DNA from 4 places in the Scandinavium sp. M-37 genome. Region 2 is predicted to be linked to each of the others. Evidence: predicted binding sites of a transcription regulator. Region 2 holds the regulator's gene; each other region holds the start of a gene.
The links. The regulator CRP, encoded in region 2, controls carbon source genes, mostly activating them, when cyclic AMP is high. The targets are predictions, from matches to a motif close to ATGTGANNNNNNTCACAT.
Positions count from the first base shown of each region.

Region 1 (5,352 bases), on a different contig from region 2:
CGACGAAAAGCGCAATAAGACAGGTTCTGCGTTTAGTTGCCGCGCTCTAAAAACTGGCGCTTAAAAATAGGTGTTGCTAGTCCTTTCGTTGCTGTAGGCGGCGTAGCGAACGGTCTCGACGACTTTGCTCACGGCTGCGGTCCAGCAAGATTTCCTCAATGAAGGCCAGGTGACGGTGCGAGGCTTCACGCGCCTGCTCCGGCTCTCTGGCCATTATCGCCTCGAAAACTCGGGTGCGATGGCTGCTGACCAGCGGAAGCATTTCCCGGCGGGCATACAGCAATTCAAAGTTCTGTCGAACGTTCTGTGCAAGCATGGGTTCCATGCAGCGTAGCAGATGGAGTAAGACCACATTATGGGCAGCTTCGGTGACGGCAATTTGATACTGGACGACAGCGCTGGATTCGGCATCAAGATCGCCAGACTGCTGTGCGATTTCAATCGCCCGGTGCAGCTCGCGGATGCGCGTACGGTCTTCTTCGTTACTGCGTAATGCAGCATAGTACGCGGCAATGCCTTCCAGCGCGTGGCGTGTTTCCAGCAGGTCAAACTGGGATTCAGGGTGGTCGGAGAGCAATTCTACCAGCGGATCGCTGAAGCTCTGCCAAAGGCTACTTTGCACAAAGGTACCGCCGCCCTGGCGACGAAGCAGTAGGCCCTTCGCTTCGAGACGTTGAATCGCCTCACGCAGAGAGGGACGAGAAACGTCGAACTGTTTAGCCAGCTCGCGTTCAGGTGGAAGTTTTTCACCGGGGCGCAGCGTCCCCTCAAGAATCAAAAACTCCAGCTGCTGCTCAATCACATCGGATAATTTTGGTTGGCGGATTTTGCTGTAGGCCATGGTTCCCTGTCTCAAGCCATTTACCCGGAGTCAATTGGTCTTACCAATTCATGGTTCGTGACGGTAAAGTAACAAAGTATTCACCTTCTGTCCATACAGGTTTTGATTGAAATCAGTAAACCGGGCACATTTTAACAACCTTACAGAAGGCATGTTTCAGAACTGCAACTTAGAACATATTTTACGTTTACCCACAAAGAGGGAGATTTAACCTGCGCGAAACGAAAAAGTTTCGCCTCTCTGCATTTACAGTTGCTTTCTTTTTATGCAACTCGTCAGCATCCCTGCACAAAGCAGGTGCATTCGGCCGCACTTACCACTATTCTTCCAGCTGCGGAAGACTCACACGCAACTTTCAGCCATCCGCTATGTAAAAAATAATGTACAGGATATGGAAGTTCATAATGACACACGCTGAGAACCCATTGGGTTCTTAAAAAGCGTAGAAAAATTAATCACTCACGAGGTTTCATAATGGAAGGTCAACAGCAAGGCGAACAGCTGAAGCGCGGCCTGAAAAACCGCCACATTCAGCTGATTGCGCTGGGTGGAGCTATCGGAACGGGCCTGTTTCTGGGCAGCGCCTCCGTTATTCAATCCGCAGGGCCGGGGATCATTCTCGGTTACGCGATAGCAGGGTTCGTGGCCTTTCTGATTATGCGTCAGTTAGGTGAAATGGTCGTTGAAGAGCCGGTCGCAGGTTCCTTTAGCCACTTTGCCTACAAATACTGGGGCAACTTTGCCGGTTTCGCATCCGGCTGGAACTACTGGGTGCTGTATGTCCTGGTGGCGATGGCTGAACTGACGGCAGTCGGGAAATACATCCAGTTCTGGTGGCCTGAAATCCCGACCTGGGCATCAGCAGCGGTGTTCTTTGTGGCAATTAACCTCATTAACCTGACCAACGTGAAAGTGTTCGGGGAGATGGAGTTCTGGTTTGCCATCATCAAAGTTGTCGCGGTAGTGGCGATGATCCTGTTCGGTGGCTGGCTACTGTTCAGCGGCAATGGTGGCCCACAGGCAACCGTGCGCAACCTGTGGGAACAGGGCGGCTTCCTGCCGCATGGCATCCAGGGGCTGGTGATGATGATGGCGATCATCATGTTCTCCTTTGGCGGCCTTGAGCTGGTCGGCATTACCGCCGCCGAAGCCGATGACCCGCAGAAGAGCATCCCGAAAGCCACCAATCAGGTTATCTACCGTATCCTGATTTTCTATGTAGGCTCGCTGGCCGTTCTGCTGTCACTGCTGCCGTGGACCCGCGTCACCTCTGACACCAGCCCGTTCGTGCTGATTTTCCACGAGCTGGGGGACACCTTCGTGGCGAACGCCCTGAACGTGGTGGTACTGACTGCCGCGCTGTCGGTCTACAACAGCTGCGTCTATTGCAACAGCCGGATGCTGTTCGGCCTGGCCCAGCAGGGCAATGCCCCGAAAGCGCTGACCAAAGTCGACAAGCGTGGTGTACCGGTAAACACGATTCTGGTGTCTGCGGTGTTCACCGCACTGTGCGTGCTGATCAACTACCTGGCACCGGAATCGGCCTTCGGTCTGCTGATGGCGCTGGTGGTTTCTGCGCTGGTCATCAACTGGGCGATGATTAGCCTGGCGCACATGAAGTTCCGTCGGGCGAAGCAGCAGCAGGGCCTGAGCACTCGCTTCCCTGCCCTGTTCTATCCGCTGGGAAACTGGATTTGCCTGTTTACCGTTGCCGCAGTGCTGGTCATCATGCTGATGACGCCGGGCATGGCCATATCCGTATATCTGATCCCAGTGTGGATTGTGATTCTGGGCATTGGCTATCTGGTTAAACAGAGAGGGGCGAAAGCCGTTCGCGCGTAATCCCATCCTCTCTTACTACGCTGATTATCCACATGGTGTAGCGGCTGAAAACCGCTACACCAGCATGTTACGCGCTTCACACTTTCCTCCCCACAGCTGATTTATCCATATCATCACCGCATTCCTGCTACGCATTTTTTTGAAAGCCTGCGAATAATCATCTGCATATCTCATTGCGGAGAAGTGTCGATGGACAACAACAAATTATCGGTAAAAGAAAAGATCGGCTACGGAATGGGCGACGCGGGATGCAACATCATCTTCGGCGCCATTATGTTGTTTGTTAACTATTTTTATACGGATATTTTCGGTTTAGCCCCGGCGCTGGTCGGGGTGTTACTGCTCTCAATTCGCGTCATCGACGCGGTGACGGACCCGATTATGGGGGCAATGGCGGACCGCACCCGCAGTAAATATGGTCGTTTTCGGCCGTGGCTACTGTGGATTGCCTTCCCCTACGCGCTGTTCAGCGTGCTGATGTTCACCACCCCGGAATGGAGTTACAGCAGCAAGGTTATCTATGCCTTCGTGACCTACTTCCTGCTGTCGATAACCTATACGGCGATCAACATTCCTTATTGTTCGCTCGGGAGCGTTATCACCAACGATCCGAAAGAGCGCGTGGCGTGTCAGTCCTATCGCTTCGTGATGGTCGGCATTGCCACCCTGTTGCTGTCGCTGACCTTACTGCCAATGGTCGACTGGTTTGGCGGCGATAACAAAGCCAAAGGCTATCAAATGGCGATGACCGTGCTGGCGTTTATCGGCATGTGTATGTTCCTGTTCTGCTTTGCCACCGTGCGTGAACGCGTGCGTCCGGCGGTGCAAACCAACGATGAACTCAAGCGTGATCTTAAAGACGTGTGGAAAAACGATCAGTGGGTGCGCATCCTGCTGCTGACCCTGTGCAATGTCTGCCCGGGCTTTATCCGCATGGCGGCGACCATGTACTACGTTACCTGGGTAATGCAACAGAGCACCCATTTCGCCACGCTGTTTATCAGCCTCGGCGTGGTCGGGATGATGATCGGCAGTATGTTAGCGAAGGTATTGACCGACCGCTGGTGCAAACTGCAGGTGTTCTTCTGGACCAACATTGCGCTAGCGATTTTCTCCTGCGCCTTCTACTTCTTCGATCCGCACGCCACGATGATGATCATGGTGCTCTATTTCCTGCTCAACATCCTGCATCAGATCCCTTCCCCGCTGCACTGGTCGCTGATGGCCGATGTGGACGACTATGGCGAATGGAAAACAGGTAAACGCATCACCGGCATCAGCTTCTCCGGCAACCTGTTCTTCCTGAAAGTCGGGCTGGCGGTCGCCGGGGCGATGGTCGGGTTCCTGCTCTCCTGGTATGGTTATGATGCGGGCGCGAAAGCACAAGGCCCGGATGCGCTCAACGGGATCGTGCTGCTGTTCAGCGTCATCCCTGGCGTCGGTTATCTGATTACCGCCGGGGTCGTTCGCCTGCTGAAAGTGGATCGGGAATTAATGAAACAGATCCAGGCCGATCTGGAAAAACGTCGTCAGAACTATCGCGAACTGAGTGAATATCAACAACAGGCAGAGCTGGTGAGGAAACCACAATGAACAATTGGCCTAACCCGTTTATCGAGCAGCGTGCGGACCCATTTATTCTGCATCACGAGGGGGCGTATTACTTCATCGCCTCAGTACCGGAATATGACCGGCTGGAAATCCGCCGCGCCGCTGACATCGCCGGTTTACGCACTGCTGAACCGGTAGTGGTCTGGCGTAAACCCGATAGCGGCCCGATGAGCCAGCTAATTTGGGCGCCGGAACTGCACTGCATTGACGGCACCTGGGTCATCTATTTTGCCGCCACGCACACCCATGACCTTGATGAATTGGGGATGTTCCAGCATCGGATGTTCGCGCTGACCTGTGACGATGCCGACCCGCTGACCGGTGCGTGGCAAGAAAGAGGCCAGGTGAAAACGCCGTTTGATACCTTCGCGCTCGACGCAACCACATTCATGCATCAGGGAAAGCAGTGGTATCTGTGGGCGCAAAAGGCGCCGGATATTGCCGGAAATTCCAATCTGTATCTGGCGGAGCTGGAAAATCCATGGACGCTGAAAGGCCAGCCGGTGATGCTCAGTAAACCCGAATTTGACTGGGAGTGTCGGGGCTTTCTGGTGAACGAAGGCCCGGCGGTGATTGTCCACGGCAACCGCCTGTTCGTCAGCTATTCTGCCAGCGCCACCGATGAGAACTACTGCATGGGCCTGTTATGGATTGATCTCGACGCCGACCCGATGCAGGCCAGCAACTGGCATAAATCACCGCAGCCGGTGTTCACCACCAGCTATGAAAATCGGCAATACGGCCCGGGCCATAACAGCTTTACCCAAACGCCAGACGGCCAGGATGTGCTGGTCTATCACGCCAGAAACTACACCGAAATCGAAGGCGACCCGCTGTATGACCCTAACCGCCATACCCGGTTGAAGCTCATCCACTGGCATGAAAACGGGATGCCTGACTTCGGCGTCCCGCATGCGGATTCGCTGTAAAACAGTGACCGACGCTCCTGACTCTTCAGGAGCGTTTTTTGGTGTAACAGCCCTCTTTTTTTGTCAGACCAATTATTTATTGTTATGTGACAACTTTCTCAATTGACAAAAAACATAACCATCAGAGCA
Region 1 covers NZ_JBIGIN010000002.1:230,093-235,444, reverse strand. Annotated here, with positions in the region: gene pdhR (pyruvate dehydrogenase complex transcriptional repressor PdhR) at 77-841, opposite strand; gene aroP (aromatic amino acid transporter AroP) at 1,316-2,683, shown strand; gene ACG0Z5_RS03015 (glycoside-pentoside-hexuronide (GPH):cation symporter) at 2,873-4,276, shown strand; gene ACG0Z5_RS03010 (family 43 glycosylhydrolase) at 4,273-5,223, shown strand.
Region 1: a site for CRP is predicted at 2,748-2,765, ahead of ACG0Z5_RS03015 (glycoside-pentoside-hexuronide (GPH):cation symporter). Genes of this name have one in related genera too.

Region 2 (5,352 bases):
ACCACCGAAGAGATTGCCAGCGCGTTTCACGTCGGTTCGCACGGGTCGACCTATGGCGGTAATCCGCTGGCCTGCGCGGTGGCTGGGGCGGCGTTTGACATTATTAACACGCCAGAAGTGCTGGACGGCGTAAATGCAAAGCGCGAGTGTTTTGTGAAGCATCTGCAACAGATCGACGCCGAGCTGGATGTTTTCAGCGATGTACGCGGCATGGGCTTGCTGATTGGCGCTGAGCTGAAGCCGCAGTACAAAGGTCGCGCACGCGATTTCCTGCACGCTGCCGCGCATGAAGGTGTGATGGTGCTTAACGCCGGGCCGGACGTGATGCGCTTTGCGCCGTCGCTGGTGGTGGAAGAGACGGACATTGACGAAGGGATGGCGCGTTTTGCCGCTGCGGTGAAGAAGGTAGTGAAAAGCTAAGCGCGCTTCTTCAACCAAATCCCATGATGCGGGCGCTGACGCCATGCCACTGAAGAGATGGTGTGCATGGTGTTCAGATGCCCCAGAATACGCTGTAGATGCTGTTCCATAGTGCTGAGCGGCCCATGCGCCAGCGTCTCCGCCGACTCCATGATATTCGCATCCCCGCTGCCTCCCGCCTCGTCATACTCTAGCCGCTGCTGGCAGCGCTGCAAGGCAATTTCGCAGGACTGCAAATAACGCTGGGCCAAATCTTCGGTCAGCATGTTGTGCTCGCGCGCCAGCGTGGTCATGGCATTGATATGCTCGACGATAAACTGGCTGTGCGTTACCCACAGCTTCATATCCGCCAGATAATGCGAGTTAAAGCCCGGTTCCTGCATCGCCTGATTCAGCGAGTTGAACAGCGCGTTGTGCGCCTGATTCACGCGCATCCGCTGATATGCCAGGGTGGGTGCCTGCGGGTCGTTACTGAGGATCAGCCGCAGGGCATCCTGGTCGGCCTCCAGCGCCTGCTGGGCATTTTTACGCAGTAGCCCGCTTTGCCACTGCGGCCACAGCCAGACCATTCCGCCGAAGGCTATCAGACAGCCAATCACCGTGTCGACAAAACGAGCCAGAATGAAATGTTCGCCGTTGAGCGTCAGCAGCTGAATGGTGTATACCGCGGTGACCGTAAAGCCCACGGTGGCCCAGCCGTAGCTCTTGCGAATGATCAGATAGCTCGCCAGGGTAATCAATAACATCGACGCCAGGGTGTAGCCTTCCGGTACGTGGAAGTGCAGGGTGCCTGCGGCAATCACCAGCCCGGCCAGCGTGCCCGCGGCCCGGTGGAAAATTCGCACGCGCGTTGCGCCGTAGCCGTTTTGCGTCACCAGCAGGACGGTCATCAGGATCCAGTACGGCTTCGGCAGATTCAGCGCCGCCCCCATCAGGCTGGCGATGCTCAGCATCACGCTGATTCGCGCCGCGTTTCGCAGCGCCGGAGATTTAAACGACAGGTAGCTTTTCAGCGCGGCGAAAACCGGCAGACGGCGTTCGTTATCGGCCATCAGATTGCGCGGGTACAGCGGGCGCTGCATCCGCAAGACGCGGGCGATACGGCTGAAATGCCAGGCGCAGAACTGGCCGACGGGATTATCCGGGTGCTGATGGGCGATTTTTTCCAGAGCGCCAATCTGTTTATCCATGTTAAAGCGCTGCGGAAAACGGTGATAAAGAATGTCATCGGCCATCACCCGCAGCCGGGCGGCGATGGTTTGTGCATTCCAGCGGATCACCGCTTCAGCGTGGCTGCGTTCCACCAGTTTTTGCACTTCCGCTGGCTGATGCAGGCTGACTGAAATATGTTCTTGCAGGTCGAGGCCCATCTGGAAGGCGCGCAGCAGGCGCTTGTATTCGTGATTCTGGTTGGCTGCGAGCATATGCATTTGCTGGTAACACTGGGTAATCAGGTCGACTGCCTTCTGCTGACGGTTGAGTAGCGGTGGCAGCGCTTTTTCAGGATCGGTGTGCTGAGTCAGGAGGCTGTATTTGGCTTCACAATAATCCGCTAGCTGGCGATAGAGCAGGCTCAGGGATTCGCGCAGCGGCTGTTCGCGCCACATCCAGAACCAGAACCAGTTAAACAGGCCGTACCACAGAGTGCCGAGAGCGTAAATCAGCAGCGGCTGCCACACCGGCATATTGCCTGCGAGGCTGAGGGTGAAGATCGAGGCAATCAGCGAGGCGGGCAGCAGGCGCGCGTGCAGAGAACTGATTTCGGCGGTAACGCCGAGTAGCATCGCCAGCCCGCTCAGAATAATGGGCAGCGGCACGTCACGCGCCAGCAGCAGCTGTACCGCGAGGCTACAGCCCGCAAACAGCGAGCCGCCAATAATCAGGCGCTTGAAGAAACGTTTGTGGGGCGTGTCCAGCCCGGCAATGTTGCAGCAGGCGGGAACCAATGAAAACAGCAGACCGTACTTGAGATAACCCAGAGCCAGACCGATAGCCACGGGTAAACAGAGCACCAGCGTTTGTCGCAGTGCGTAGTTAATTTCCGGGTGATAAATCAGCCTGCGCCACATGAGGGGAGAGACAAAAACGGCGTACTGCCCCAGGGCAATACGCCGTTAATCTGGCTTAGCGGGTACCGTAAACCACGATAGTTTTACCGTGGGCGGAGATCAGATTCTGATCTTCCAGCATTTTCAGAATACGGCCCACGGTTTCACGTGAGCAGCCAACGATCTGACCGATTTCCTGACGGGTGATTTTAATTTGCATACCGTCCGGGTGGGTCATAGCATCAGGCTGTTTTGCCAGGTTCAGCAGCGTCTGCGCGATACGACCGGTTACGTCGAGGAACGCCAGGTTGCCCACTTTTTCAGAGGTGACCTGCAGGCGACGCGCCATCTGGGAGGAGAGGCGCATCAGAATATCCGGGTTCACCTGGATAAGCTGACGGAATTTTTTGTAGGAGATTTCGGCCACTTCACAAGCGGTTTTCGCCCGAACCCAGGCACTACGCTCCTGACCTTCTTCGAACAGGCCAAGCTCACCGATAAAGTCGCCCTGGTTAAGGTAAGAGAGGATCATCTCTTTACCTTCTTCATCCTTGATGAGTACTGCAACGGAGCCTTTCACGATGTAGTACAGCGTTTCTGCTTTTTCACCCTGGTGAATCAGCGTGCTCTTCGATGGGTACTTATGAATGTGGCAATGAGACAAGAACCATTCAAGGGTAGGGTCTGTTTGCGGTTTGCCAAGCACCATGCGCGGTTATCCTCTGTTATAAGCTGTCTCCAGTGGCAGATAAGACACTGCCGCTGGCTTTGCAATCGTATCCTTCCCTGTGCCTGGGAAGTCGGCTGTCGGATTTTACTGCAGCCTGTAGTGTGATGTCCTCTGCATACATGCAGTACTTCAATGTATTACTGTAGCATCCCGACTGTTTTAGCATAGCTTTTGCCGCGTGTCTCCTGGTGTCTCGCTTCAGCATGACGCACGTCGCCTTCCGTTGCGAGAATTGTTATGTGCGCGTAATCTGTCAGGAAAATTGCAACTCTGGAGTTAACAATTATGCAAGCGCGTGTGAAATGGGTTGAGGGTTTAACCTTCCTGGGCGAGTCTGCTTCTGGCCACCAAATCCTGATGGACGGTAACTCTGGTGACAAAGCGCCAAGCCCGATGGAAATGGTGCTGATGGCCGCGGGAGGATGCAGCGCGATTGACGTGGTATCGATTCTGCAAAAGGGGCGTCATGACGTGACCGATTGCGAGGTGAAGTTGACCTCTGAGCGTCGTGAAGAAGCTCCGCGTTTGTTTACCCACATTAATTTGCACTTCATCGTGACCGGGAAAGAGCTGAAAGAAGCCGCGGTGTCGCGTGCGGTGGATTTGTCCGCTGAGAAATACTGCTCGGTGGCGCTGATGCTGGAGAAAGCGGCGAAAATTACCCATTCGTTTGAAGTGGTCGAAGGGTAAGCCGCCTGCCCGGTGGCGCTGCGCTGACCGGGCCTACTGTTTTTCGGATGACATCAACCTATCTTTTTGCCTTCCATCAACCGCTCGACCAGCGGCGACATAATCAGCTCCATAGCCAGCCCCATCTTCCCGCCCGGCACCACTAATGTATTCATGTGAGAAATGAATGAACCCTGTAGCATCGCCAGCAGCCAGGGGAAATCAATATCGCCCAGATTCTGGAAATGGATGACCACAAAGCTTTCATCGAGCGAGGGGATCCCTTTCGCCGCGAACGGGTTGGAGGTGTCCACGGTGGGTACGCGCTGGAAGTTAATGTGGGTACGTGAGAACTGCGGGGTGATGAAGTTGATATAGTCTTCCATCGAACGCACCACTGAATCCATGACTGCTTCCCGGGAATGTCCGCGTTCGCTGGTGTCACGCGTCAGCTTTTGGATCCATTCGAGGTTCACAATCGGCACCACGCCGACCAGCAAATCGACGTGTTTTGCCACGTCGTGCTGCGGGGTTACAACCCCGCCGTGCAGGCCTTCATAAAACAGCACATCGGAGGGTTCAGGCAGCGGTTGCCACGGCGTAAACGTCCCAGGCACCTGATTCCACGGCACCGCCTCGTCGTAGGTATGCAGGTATTTACGCGACTGCCCGCTGCCGTCCAGGCCATAGGTCAAAAACGTCTGTTCGAGTAGGCCGAAATCGTTGGCGTCCGGGCCAAAATAACTGATGTGTCGACCCATATCGCGCGCTTTGCGGATGGCCATGTCCATTTCTGGGCGGGTGTAACGGTGGAAACTGTCGCCTTCCACTTCCGCAGCGGTCAGATTGAGTTGGGCAAAGATTTTACGGAAGGCGAGGCTGGTGGTGGTGGTTCCCGCGCCGCTGGAGCCGGTCACGGCGATCACCGGATGTTTGGCAGACATAACTACTCCCTGAAGCAGTAATATTTTTGAGTATAGTCAGCCGTGGAATTGGGTACGGGGCATTAGGTTCACCGTCTCGTGCAGTTCGGACCACACCAGGACGACGTCCCCGCTTTTCAATTGTTGTTTTACGTCGGCGACCTTGTCTTCTAGCGAACGTTCATGTTCACCATAATCGGTACCTTCGCGCAACACAAAGCTTTCAATCAGATTTTCGAGCGTTTCGGGAGCCAGGTTTTCCCAGGGAATAATCATTGTATTGCTCCTAACCATTGTGTCAGCCAGGCCGGGATGCGTTTTTCGAGCCACATTTCCGGATGGCGCAGCGTACCGCCGACAAAACCGACGTGGCCGCCATGCTCGGTCAGCTGATACTGAATGTTTGCCGGAAGCTCTTCCTGAGCGGGAATCGAGTGATGATCCATAAAGGGGTCATCTTTAGCATGAATGATCAGCGTCGGTTTGGTTATCTGACTCAGCACCGACATCGCGCTACACTGGCGGTAGTAATCTATCGCATCGGCAAATCCGTGGATTTTCG
Region 2 covers NZ_JBIGIN010000016.1:55,108-60,459, forward strand. Annotated here, with positions in the region: gene ACG0Z5_RS13200 (aspartate aminotransferase family protein) at 1-420, shown strand, start outside; gene ACG0Z5_RS13205 (YccS/YhfK family putative transporter) at 417-2,489, opposite strand; gene crp (cAMP-activated global transcriptional regulator CRP) at 2,545-3,177, opposite strand; gene ACG0Z5_RS13215 (OsmC family protein) at 3,484-3,888, shown strand; gene ACG0Z5_RS13220 (phosphoribulokinase) at 3,942-4,811, opposite strand; gene ACG0Z5_RS13225 (YheU family protein) at 4,848-5,066, opposite strand; gene ACG0Z5_RS13230 (hydrolase) at 5,063-5,352, opposite strand, start outside.

Region 3 (5,352 bases), on a different contig from region 2:
TATCCCAGAGATCGTGATGAACGGTCTGGTAACTCCAGGCCAGCTTACCGGTGGTCGCATTCAGCGCCACGATAGAGTTGGCATAGCGTTCCTGCTCCGGCGTGCGATTGCCGCCCCAGATATCCGGAGTGGAGACGCCCATCGGCAGATACACCAGATCCAGCTTCGCGTCATAGGCGGCAGGCGCCCAGGAGTTCGGCGAGTTCAGGCTGAATTTGTGCTCGTCATTCGGGATAGCGTTAGGATCTTTCGCACCCGGATCAAAGGCCCACAGCAGTTTACCGGTGTTCACGTCGAAACCACGGATCACACCAGACGCTTCACGGGTCGAGAAGTTATCGGTCACGGAACCGGCGATGACGATGGTGGTATCGGTCACGATTGGCGGCGACGTCGGCTCGTACATGCCCGGCGTAGTGACCGGCTGGTTAGTCTGCAGATTCAGCACGCCTTTGTTGCCAAAGCTTTCACACAGCTTGCCGTTATCGGCATTCAGCGCGAACAGACGACCGTCGTTCACCGGCAGCAGGATACGGCGCGGGCAGTCTGCAACGACATTCGCCGGGGCGCTATCCGCTTTCGCTTCGTGATAAGACACACCGCGGCACGTTACGTGCTGGAAGAAGGTGTTGGTATTGAGCTGCGGGTCGAAGTGCCATTTCTCTTTCCCGGTGGCCGCATCCAGAGCAAACAGACGCTGGTGCGCGGAACAGAGATACAGCATGTCGCCGACTTTAATTGGCGTCACTTCGTTAGTGATTTCACCCGGATCGTTCGGCTGCTTCAGATCGCCAGTCCGGAAGACCCAGGCTTCTTTCAGCTGATGAACGTTGTCGGCGTTGATTTGCTTCAGTGGAGACCAGCGCTGGCCTTCCTGATTACGACCATACGCAGGCCAGTCCTGATCGGCAACCTGAGAAATCGGGGTTGCTGGCGTCACGTCGGTGCTCAGCGTGCCGTTGATTTCCTGCGGATCGTGGAAGCCCGCCCAGGTCAGAATGCCCCCAGAAATCAGCAACACCACCACCAGGGCGGCAACAGCCCCGCTGGATGGCACAATCAGGCGACGCCAGACAAATGGCAGGATAAGCCAGATGCCGAAGAACACCAGAATGTCGCTGCGCGGCGTCAGTGCCCAGAAGTCGAAGCCGACTTCCCAGACGCCCCAAATCATGGTCACCAGCAGCACCAGCGCATACAGCCACAGGGCGGAACGCTTACCGCGCCACAGCATGGCGGTGACGGCCAGCATCACGAGTCCGACGATAGGGTAGTACCATGACCCGCCTAAGGAGACGAGCCAGACCCCACCGATTAAGAGATACAGCCCGCAAAAGGCTGCAAACAGCGCCGTCAGCTTCACCAGAAGCCCGGTCTGTTGTGGTTTTGTTTCTGCCATAGAAAGCACACCTGTATGTTGTTAATTTTTTAGTAGCAATTAATTATAGGATTTAACAAGTGTGATCGGAATCACAAATTGAGCTTTCTTATCTCATACACCCCATAAATGCTTTTGCTGGTATACTGCATGGCTTGCCGATCAACCGCGCAGGCACTGACCCGCGTGGTTGAAAGATTTACCCTGAAATCATATGGTTAGTGTTATGAAACATACTGTTGAAGTGATGATCCCGGAAGCGGAGATCAAAGCACGTATCGCCGAATTGGGCCGTCAAATTACCGAACATTATCAGGACAGCGGCAGCGATATGGTGCTGGTTGGCCTGCTGCGTGGCTCATTTATGTTCATGGCAGACCTGTGCCGTGAAGTGCACGTCTCCCATGAAGTCGATTTTATGACGGCTTCCAGCTACGGCAGCGGTATGTCGACCACTCGTGATGTGAAAATCCTTAAAGATCTCGATGAAGATATCCGCGGTAAAGATGTGCTGATTGTCGAAGACATCATCGACTCCGGGAACACGCTCTCTAAAGTGCGTGAAATCCTCAGCCTGCGTGGCCCGAAATCGCTGGCGATTTGCACCCTGCTGGATAAACCAGAGCGTCGTGAAGTTGAGGTGCCGGTCGAGTTTGTGGGCTTCTCGATTCCTGATGAATTCGTGGTGGGGTATGGAATTGATTACGCACAGCGTTATCGCCATCTGCCGTATGTCGGGAAAGTGGTGCCGCTCGACGAATAAAAAATTGCCCGGTGAGACCGGGCATTTTTTACTGATTTATTTGTGATTGATGTGGCGGGTATGGAGGTTGGAAATCGCTTTGCGGTAACCCTGCTCCAGGCTTTCGCGGTTGGTCGCGGTGACGTCGAGGTCACGCAGCAGGCCGTCGTGAATGCCGTAGGCCCAGCCGTGAATATTCACTTTCTGCCCGCGTTTCCAGGCGGACTGCATGATAGTCGAGTGGCCGAGGTTATAAACCTGCTCCATTACGTTCAGTTCGCACAGGGTATCGAGGCGACGATCCTGCGGCATTTCGCCAAGCAGGGAGCTGTGTTTGTACCAGATGTCGCGAATGTGGAGTAGCCAGTTGTCGATAAGCCCCAACTCCGGATTCTCAACCGCAGCCTGCACACCGCCGCAGCCGTAGTGACCGCAGATGATGATATGCTCGACTTCCAGTACATCTACTGCATACTGAACCACGGACAGGCAGTTTAGGTCGGTGTGAATCACCAGGTTTGCCACGTTACGGTGAACGAACAGTTCACCCGGCTCAAGACCCGTCAGACGTTCAGCAGGAACGCGACTGTCGGAGCATCCAATCCATAGAAAGCGCGGTTTCTGCGCCTTTGCCAGTTTCTCAAAGAAACCAGGATCCTCTTCATTCAGCATCTTTGACCATAGTGCATTATTGCTGATGAGTGTATCTATGTCGTTCATGGAAGTTAATGACCTGTAACCAAGTTAGTGCGTTGAGCTAATATAGGTCAACTCGGCTTTATTTAAAACCATACAACGATTGCAAGATTTTAAAAGAGACATTGAATGACCATTGCACTTGAATTGAAACAGCTTAAAAAGACCTATCCAGGCGGCGTTCAGGCGCTGCGTGGCATCGACTTGACGGTCGAAGCCGGGGACTTTTATGCGCTGCTGGGCCCCAACGGTGCGGGAAAATCCACGACAATCGGGATTATCAGCTCGCTGGTGAACAAAACCTCCGGTCAGGTGAACGTCTTTGGCTACGATCTGGCGAAAGACGTGGTTAACGCCAAGCGTCAGCTCGGGCTGGTGCCGCAGGAGTTCAACTTCAACCCGTTTGAAACGGTGCAGCAGATTGTCGTCAACCAGGCCGGTTACTACGGCGTTGAACGCAAAGAAGCGGTTGCCCGCAGCGAAAAATACCTGAAGCAGCTCGATCTGTGGGAAAAACGCAACGAACGTGCGCGGATGTTATCCGGCGGTATGAAGCGTCGTCTGATGATTGCTCGCGCGCTGATGCATGAGCCAAAACTGCTGATCCTTGATGAGCCAACGGCGGGCGTAGACATCGAACTGCGTCGTTCGATGTGGAGCTTCCTCAAAGATCTCAACGATAAAGGCACCACCATTATTCTCACCACCCACTATCTGGAAGAAGCAGAAATGCTGTGCCGTAACATCGGCATTATCCAGCACGGCGAGCTGGTGGAAAACACGTCGATGAAAAACCTGTTGTCGAAGCTGAAATCGGAAACCTTCATCCTCGACCTCGCGGCGAAAAGCCCGCTGCCGAAGCTGGACGGGTATCAGTACCGTCTGGTCGATACCTCCACGCTGGAAGTGGAAGTGCTGCGCGAGCAGGGAATTAACAGCGTCTTCGCACAGCTGAGTGAGCAGGGCGTGCAGGTATTGAGTATGCGTAACAAGGCTAACCGTCTGGAAGAGCTGTTCGTCACGCTGGTTCACACTAAGTCAGGAGAACGGGCATGATGCAGCTGTATTGGGTGGCGCTGAAAAGTATCTGGGCCAAAGAAATTAACCGCTTTATGCGGATCTGGGTTCAGACCCTTGTGCCACCGGTCATTACCATGACCCTCTATTTCATCATCTTCGGTAACCTGATTGGTTCTCGGATTGGCGAAATGCATGGCTTCACCTACATGCAGTTCATCGTACCGGGCCTGATCATGATGGCGGTGATCACCAACGCCTACGCCAACGTCGCCTCTTCGTTCTTCAGCGCCAAGTTCCAGCGCAACATTGAAGAGCTGCTGGTGGCCCCGGTGCCGACGCACGTAGTGATCGCCGGTTATGTCGGCGGCGGCGTGGCGCGCGGGCTGTGCGTCGGGGTGCTGGTCACCGCCATTTCGCTGTTCTTCGTCCCGTTCCAGGTACACTCCTGGCTGTTCGTTGGGCTGACCCTGCTGCTGACGGCTATCCTGTTCTCACTGGCGGGCCTGCTGAATGCGGTGTTTGCCAAAACGTTTGATGATATCAGCCTGATCCCGACCTTCGTGCTGACGCCGCTGACCTACCTCGGCGGGGTGTTCTATTCCCTGACGCTGCTGCCGCCGTTCTGGCAGGCGCTGTCGCATCTGAACCCGATTGTGTACATGATAAGCGGCTTCCGCTTCGGTTTCCTCGGTATCTCCGACGTGCCGCTGTTCACTACCGTTGGCGTACTGGTGGTATTTATCGTCGCGTTTTATGCTACCTGCTGGTACCTCATCCAGCGCGGTCGCGGGCTGCGTAGCTAAGCCTCTCTTTTGGCCGGGCCGCACTCTGCGCCCGGCCAACCAAACCTTGATCGATCGCACCCCTCCTCAACTTTCACTCCGCTAAACTACTTGCCTGCTTAGGAGCTGGACTATGTTGGGTTGGGTAATTACCTGTCATGACGATCGGGCGCAGGCGCTGCTGGATCAACTCGAAAAGAAGTATGGAACACTGCCCCAATGTCGGGCGGTGAGCTTTTGGCGTGGGCTTAGCACCAATATGCTCAGCCGAATGATGTGTGACGCCCTGCATGAAACCGACACCGGCGACGGAGTTATTTTTCTGACCGACAGCGCCGGGGATGCACCCTATCGCGTTGCCGCGCTGATGAGCCATAAACATACTCACTGTGAAGTCATCTCGGGCATCAGCTATCCGCTGATCGAGAGTATGCTGCCGCTGCGTGACACGCTCAGCAGCGAGGCGTTTCGCAATACGATCGTCGAGCGGGGTTCACCTGATGTCAGCAGCCTCTGGCACCAGCAGCAAAAAAATCCCCCGTTTGTTCTGCTGCATGACCTGTACGCGAATTAACCATTGGTATTGACCCTACTTTTGTTAAACTACCGCCTGATTTATCGCATCGGTTAGAGTGCATGTTGATTCGCGTTATCTTCTCCTTTTTGCTTTTTCTCTCCGGCAGTGTCTTCGCCAGTCTGCTGAGCCAGCATGGACAGCCTGTCCGCTATATGCA
Region 3 covers NZ_JBIGIN010000002.1:256,814-262,165, forward strand. Annotated here, with positions in the region: gene ACG0Z5_RS03110 (glucose/quinate/shikimate family membrane-bound PQQ-dependent dehydrogenase) at 1-1,399, opposite strand, end outside; gene hpt (hypoxanthine phosphoribosyltransferase) at 1,605-2,141, shown strand; gene can (carbonate dehydratase) at 2,178-2,840, opposite strand; gene ACG0Z5_RS03125 (ABC transporter ATP-binding protein) at 2,946-3,872, shown strand; gene ACG0Z5_RS03130 (ABC transporter permease) at 3,869-4,639, shown strand; gene ACG0Z5_RS03135 (PTS sugar transporter subunit IIA) at 4,752-5,192, shown strand; gene ACG0Z5_RS03140 (polysaccharide deacetylase family protein) at 5,255-5,352, shown strand, end outside.
Region 3: a site for CRP is predicted at 1,459-1,476, ahead of hpt (hypoxanthine phosphoribosyltransferase). Genes of this name have one in related genera too.

Region 4 (5,352 bases), on a different contig from region 2:
TGAGACTGCAACGGCGTGAAGCCGCCGAGCGGGAAGAACGGCACGTAGGGAATATTCTGTTTCGCCAGGCTGTCGATCAACGCGTCATCATGACGATTTGCCACGTTGTAGAAGTTCTGCACGCAGGCGATGTCGGTCATCTTCTGACCATCTTCTACCTGTTTGGCGGTGACGTTGCTCAATCCGATGTGACGGATAAGCCCCCGGTCTTTCAGCTTAATAAGCGTTTCCAGCGGTTCTTCCAGCGAACCTTCCGCCGGACCGTGGGCGCTTATCATGCTGCGCAGATTCACCACCTCCAGCACGTCCAGCCCAAGATTGCGCAGATTGTCTTCGACCGCCTGCGTCAGCTCCGGCGCAGAGAGCGCGGGTAACCAGTTTCCCTTGTCGTCACGACGCGCGCTGACCTTAGTCACAATGGTCAGTTCTTGCGGATAGGGGTGCAGCGCTTGTTTGATGATTTGGTTGGTAACGTGCGGCCCGTAGAAGTCGGAGGTATCGATGTGATTCACGCCAGCGTCAAGCGCGGCTTGCAGCACTTTTACCGCCGTCTGCGGATCTTTCGGCGGCCCAAAAACGCCAGGGCCGGCGAGCTGCATCGCCCCGTAACCGAGACGCCAGACTTCGCGATTGCCAAGAGTAAAGCTGCCGGACTGTTTAACGCTGGACATATCTGTATCCTCATAATGGCTCAACGAGTCAGTGTAAACCTATCATTAACCGAAGAACATCACCGAGACGCAGAGCAGGCCGACAATCAGCGTCAGCAGGCTGCCTACCGACCGATACGGTTTCAGCGCTGGAATGGCGTAGGTTGAAAGCGTTGGCATGATGAACAGGATCATCGCAATCAACGGCCCGCTGATGGCATAAATCATCGAAATCGCGTTGGGATTAATGCAGCACACCGCGAAGGTCACGGCGGAGACCAGCAAAATGGAGGTCGCGCGGTTAAAGGCGCGGCTTTTACGTACGCCGACCTGATTCAGGGTGGTGCGCACCATTTCGCTGGCACCTTCAATCACGCCGAAATAGGTGCCGAGGAACGATTTTGACATCGCTACGATCGCCACAATAATGCCAGAAACCGCCAGCCAGTGCGGTGCCGCAGGCATCATCGCCAGCGCCGAAAGAATGGTGACACCCTCATTTTTGGCGTGGGTGATGTAGCCTTCCGGGATAGCCAACAGGCAGCTGAAGACAAAGAACAGCACGCTCAGGCAGATAATGAGGTAGGCAATCCGCATAATCTTTTTGCATTTATCCATGGCCGCATCGCCAAACTTTTCGCGTCTGTCGATGGCGAAGGTCGAGATAATCGGCGTATGGCTAAAAGCGAAAACCATCACGGGAATGGAGAGCCAAATCTGGTGCAGCGTCTGTGGCGAAAAGCTTAGCTGACCGCTGAATCTGGCCGGTTCCCAGGAGCCGGTCAGGTAGAGCGACAGGAACAGGAAGTAGGCAATCAGTGGAAACACCAGAAAACCCATCACCTTCAGCGTCGCGTGGCGGCCCATCAGGAAGATAAGGTTGAGTACCAGCACTACCGCCAGGCTTACCAGCATCCGCACGCCGAGCGTCACCGTCATCTGTTTTGCCAGCTGTTCCGTGAGAGAATTGGTAATCGCCACGGCGTAGATCAGCACCACCACAAAGAAGGCGATGAAATAGAGCGCAGTGATGAGATTACCGATTTTCTTACCGTAGTAATGATTGACCGCGCCGGTGATCCCAACGTTAGCGGGCAGGTTTGCAGAGAGAATAAAACGGCACAGGGCACGGTGCGGCCAATAGGTTAACGGCCAGGCGACCAGGGCAGTTACCAGCAGCACCATAGCTCCTGCGGAGCCCAGCTGAATCGGCAGGAACAGGGTGCCAGCCCCTACCGCAGTACCATATAAGGCGAAACTCCAGAGGGTTTCGTCTTTTGACCATAATTTCGACATTAGTTGAACTTTTAAACCAGATAACGAAAAAACAGCGGCGAGTTTACCTTATTTCAACCAGCGCGGGGGAGGGAGAATTGTGGTTAGCATTCATACGCCAGATGAATGTTACGTGAAGGCGATATCCTTTGTGATAAAACTCACTTTTTTTAAACAATTACGATAATAGTTGATAACAATGCTCTACTATAGCGCTGATTATTTGCGCTGAGGTCGGGATGAAAGACGTCGTTATCGTAGGTGCCGTACGTACGCCGATTGGCTGCTTCCAGGGGGCATTGTCGCGTTTTACGGCGGTTGAACTGGGGAGCGTAGTGGTGCAGGCACTGGTGGATCGTACCGGAATAGATCCCATGGTGGTCGATGAGGTTATCCTCGGACAGGTACTGACCGCGGGCGCCGGGCAAAACCCTGCGCGGCAGTCGGCCATAAAAGGTGGGCTGCCAAATACCGTTTCCGCGATAACCATCAACGATGTCTGCGGCTCAGGTCTCAAGGCGCTGCATCTCGCCACTCAGGCGATTCAGTGCGGTGAGGCTGATGTGGTGATTGCTGGCGGACAGGAAAACATGAGCCGCGCGCCGCATGTGTTAACCGACAGCCGTACCGGGGCACAACTGGGTAACAGTCAGCTGCTCGACAGCCTGGTTCACGACGGGCTGTGGGATGCGTTCAATGATTATCACATGGGCGTGACCGCCGAAAATCTGGCCCGGGAATACGGTATTTCGCGTGAATTGCAGGATGCCTGGGCGCTCAGTTCGCAGCAAAAAGCGCGTCGGGCAATTGATTCCGGGCGCTTTCGCGATGAAATTGTGCCGGTAGTGAATGTGCAGCAAAACGGCCTCACTCAGGTGGTGGACACCGATGAGCAGCCGCGCACTGATGCCAGCGCCGAAGGGCTGGCTCGTCTGATGCCCGCATTTGATACCCTCGGGTCGGTGACTGCGGGGAACGCGTCGTCGATCAACGACGGTGCGGCGGCGGTGATGATGATGAGTGAATCCAAAGCGATGGAGCTGAATCTGCCGATTCTGGCCCGGATCCGCGCCTTCGCCAGCGTCGGGGTCGATCCTGCGCTGATGGGGATTGCGCCAGTTTATGCCACACGCCGTTGTCTGGAACGCGTGGGTTGGCAGTTGAACGACGTCGATTTGATTGAGGCCAACGAGGCATTTGCCGCTCAGGCCATTTCGGTCGGTAAAGTGCTGGAGTGGGACGAATCGCGCGTCAACGTTAACGGCGGGGCGATTGCCCTGGGCCATCCGATTGGCGCGTCCGGCTGTCGTATTTTGGTGTCGCTGGTGCATGAAATGATCAAGCGCGATGCCCGTAAAGGGCTGGCAACGCTGTGCATCGGCGGCGGGCAGGGGGTTGCCCTGGCGGTTGAGCGCGAATAAATTTACTTTGCCCGGCTGCACCCTGCTGTCGGGTTGATATCCCTTCCTTTTTGACCTCTGATCTTTGATTTTAAACCCGCTTTGAGTTCATACGCGTCCTTTTTTAAAGGTTGTGCAACTTATTGTTTGTCATGGTTTTTTAATCTCTGTTCCTGGCGGGCTATCCAGCAGGAACGTGATCGCTTTTGCATTTCTGGTATTTTAATGCAGAAAAAGTGAAACACTGTTTTATTTGTAATTGAAAACCCATCAGCGGAAGACTAAGATGACCTTAACGGAAAAGCGAAACTGCTTTTCAAAATGGACAACTTTAGCTGGAGGTAAATGTGGACATCAGACAAAGCATCCACAGTGCGCACGCCAAAACCCTCGACACGCAGGGACTGCGCAATGAATTTTTAGTTGAGCAGGTATTTGTCGCAGACGAGTACACCATGGTGTACAGCCATATCGACCGCATTATTGTGGGCGGGATTATGCCGGTTGCCAAAACGGTGTCCGTCGGCGGTGAAGTCGGGAAGCAACTGGGCGTGAGCTATTTCCTCGAACGCCGCGAGTTGGGCGTTATCAATATCGGTGGCCCGGGCACCATTACGGTCGACGGCAAATGCTATGAAATCGGCCATCGCGATGCGCTGTATGTCGGCAAGGGGGCGAAAGAGGTGGTGTTTGCAAGCATCGACCCGGCGAAACCCGCCAAGTTTTACTACAACTGCGCCCCGGCACACTCCACTTATCCGACCAAAAAAGTGACGCCAGCCGATGTTGCGCCGGTCACCCTCGGCGATAACCTCACCAGTAACCGCCGCACAATCAATAAATACTTTGTGCCGGACGTGCTGGAAACCTGCCAGCTCAGCATGGGTCTGACCGAACTGGCTCCGGGTAACCTGTGGAACACCATGCCGTGTCATACCCATGAGCGTCGGATGGAAGTGTACTTCTATTTCAATATGGCCGATGACGCCTGCGTATTCCACATGATGGGACAGCCGCAGGAGACACGCCATATCGTGATGCACAACGAGCAAGCGGTGATTTCACCGAGCTGGTCGATTCATTCAGGCGTGGGCACACAGGCCTACACCTTTATCTGGGGCATGGTTGGTGAAAACCAGGTCTTCGATGATATGGACCACGTCGCCGTTAAAGATCTGCGTTAAATCGCGGGCAAACCATCATCTTGCCTGTCGAATGCAGGCGCAAAATGAGTAAGGATTTTTTTATGATTCTCGATACATTTTCACTGGCAGGCAAAGTCGCTGTAGTCACCGGGTGTGACACCGGTTTAGGTCAGGGGATGGCCATCGGCCTGGCGGAAGCGGGCTGTGATATCGTCGGCATTAACATCGTTGAACCGACCGAGACTATCGAGCAGGTCACTTCCCGTGGCCGCCGTTTTCTCAGCCTGACTGCCGACCTGCGTAATATTGACGGTATTCCTCAGCTGCTGGAACGCGCAGTCGCCGAATTTGGACATATTGATATTCTGGTGAATAACGCCGGACTGATTCGTCGCCAGGATGCGATTGAGTTCAGCGAGAAGGACTGGGACGACGTGATGAACCTGAACATCAAAGCGGTGTTCTTTATGTCTCAGGCGGCGGCGAAGCACTTCATCAGCCAGGGCAACGGCGGCAAAATCATTAATATTGCCTCGATGCTCTCTTTCCAGGGCGGGATCCGTGTACCTTCTTACACCGCATCGAAAAGCGGCGTAATGGGCGTAACTCGCCTGCTGGCGAACGAGTGGGCAAAACATGGCATCAACGTGAATGCGATTGCCCCGGGCTATATGGCCACCAACAACACCCAGCAGCTGCGTGCCGATGAGCAGCGCAGTGCGGAAATCCTTGACCGTATCCCGGCGGGACGTTGGGGTCTGCCGTCTGACCTGATGGGGCCAGTGGTGTTCCTGGCCTCCGGCGCCTCAGACTATATCAACGGTTACACCGTAGCAGTCGACGGCGGTTGGCTCGCACGTTAAGCTCATCGCAGGTTACGAA
Region 4 covers NZ_JBIGIN010000004.1:149,523-154,874, reverse strand. Annotated here, with positions in the region: gene ACG0Z5_RS05280 (aldo/keto reductase family oxidoreductase) at 1-671, opposite strand, end outside; gene ACG0Z5_RS05275 (amino acid permease) at 717-1,946, opposite strand; gene ACG0Z5_RS05270 (acetyl-CoA C-acetyltransferase) at 2,165-3,346, shown strand; gene kduI (5-dehydro-4-deoxy-D-glucuronate isomerase) at 3,673-4,509, shown strand; gene kduD (2-dehydro-3-deoxy-D-gluconate 5-dehydrogenase KduD) at 4,572-5,333, shown strand.
Region 4: a site for CRP is predicted at 2,075-2,092, ahead of ACG0Z5_RS05270 (acetyl-CoA C-acetyltransferase). Genes of this name have one in related genera too.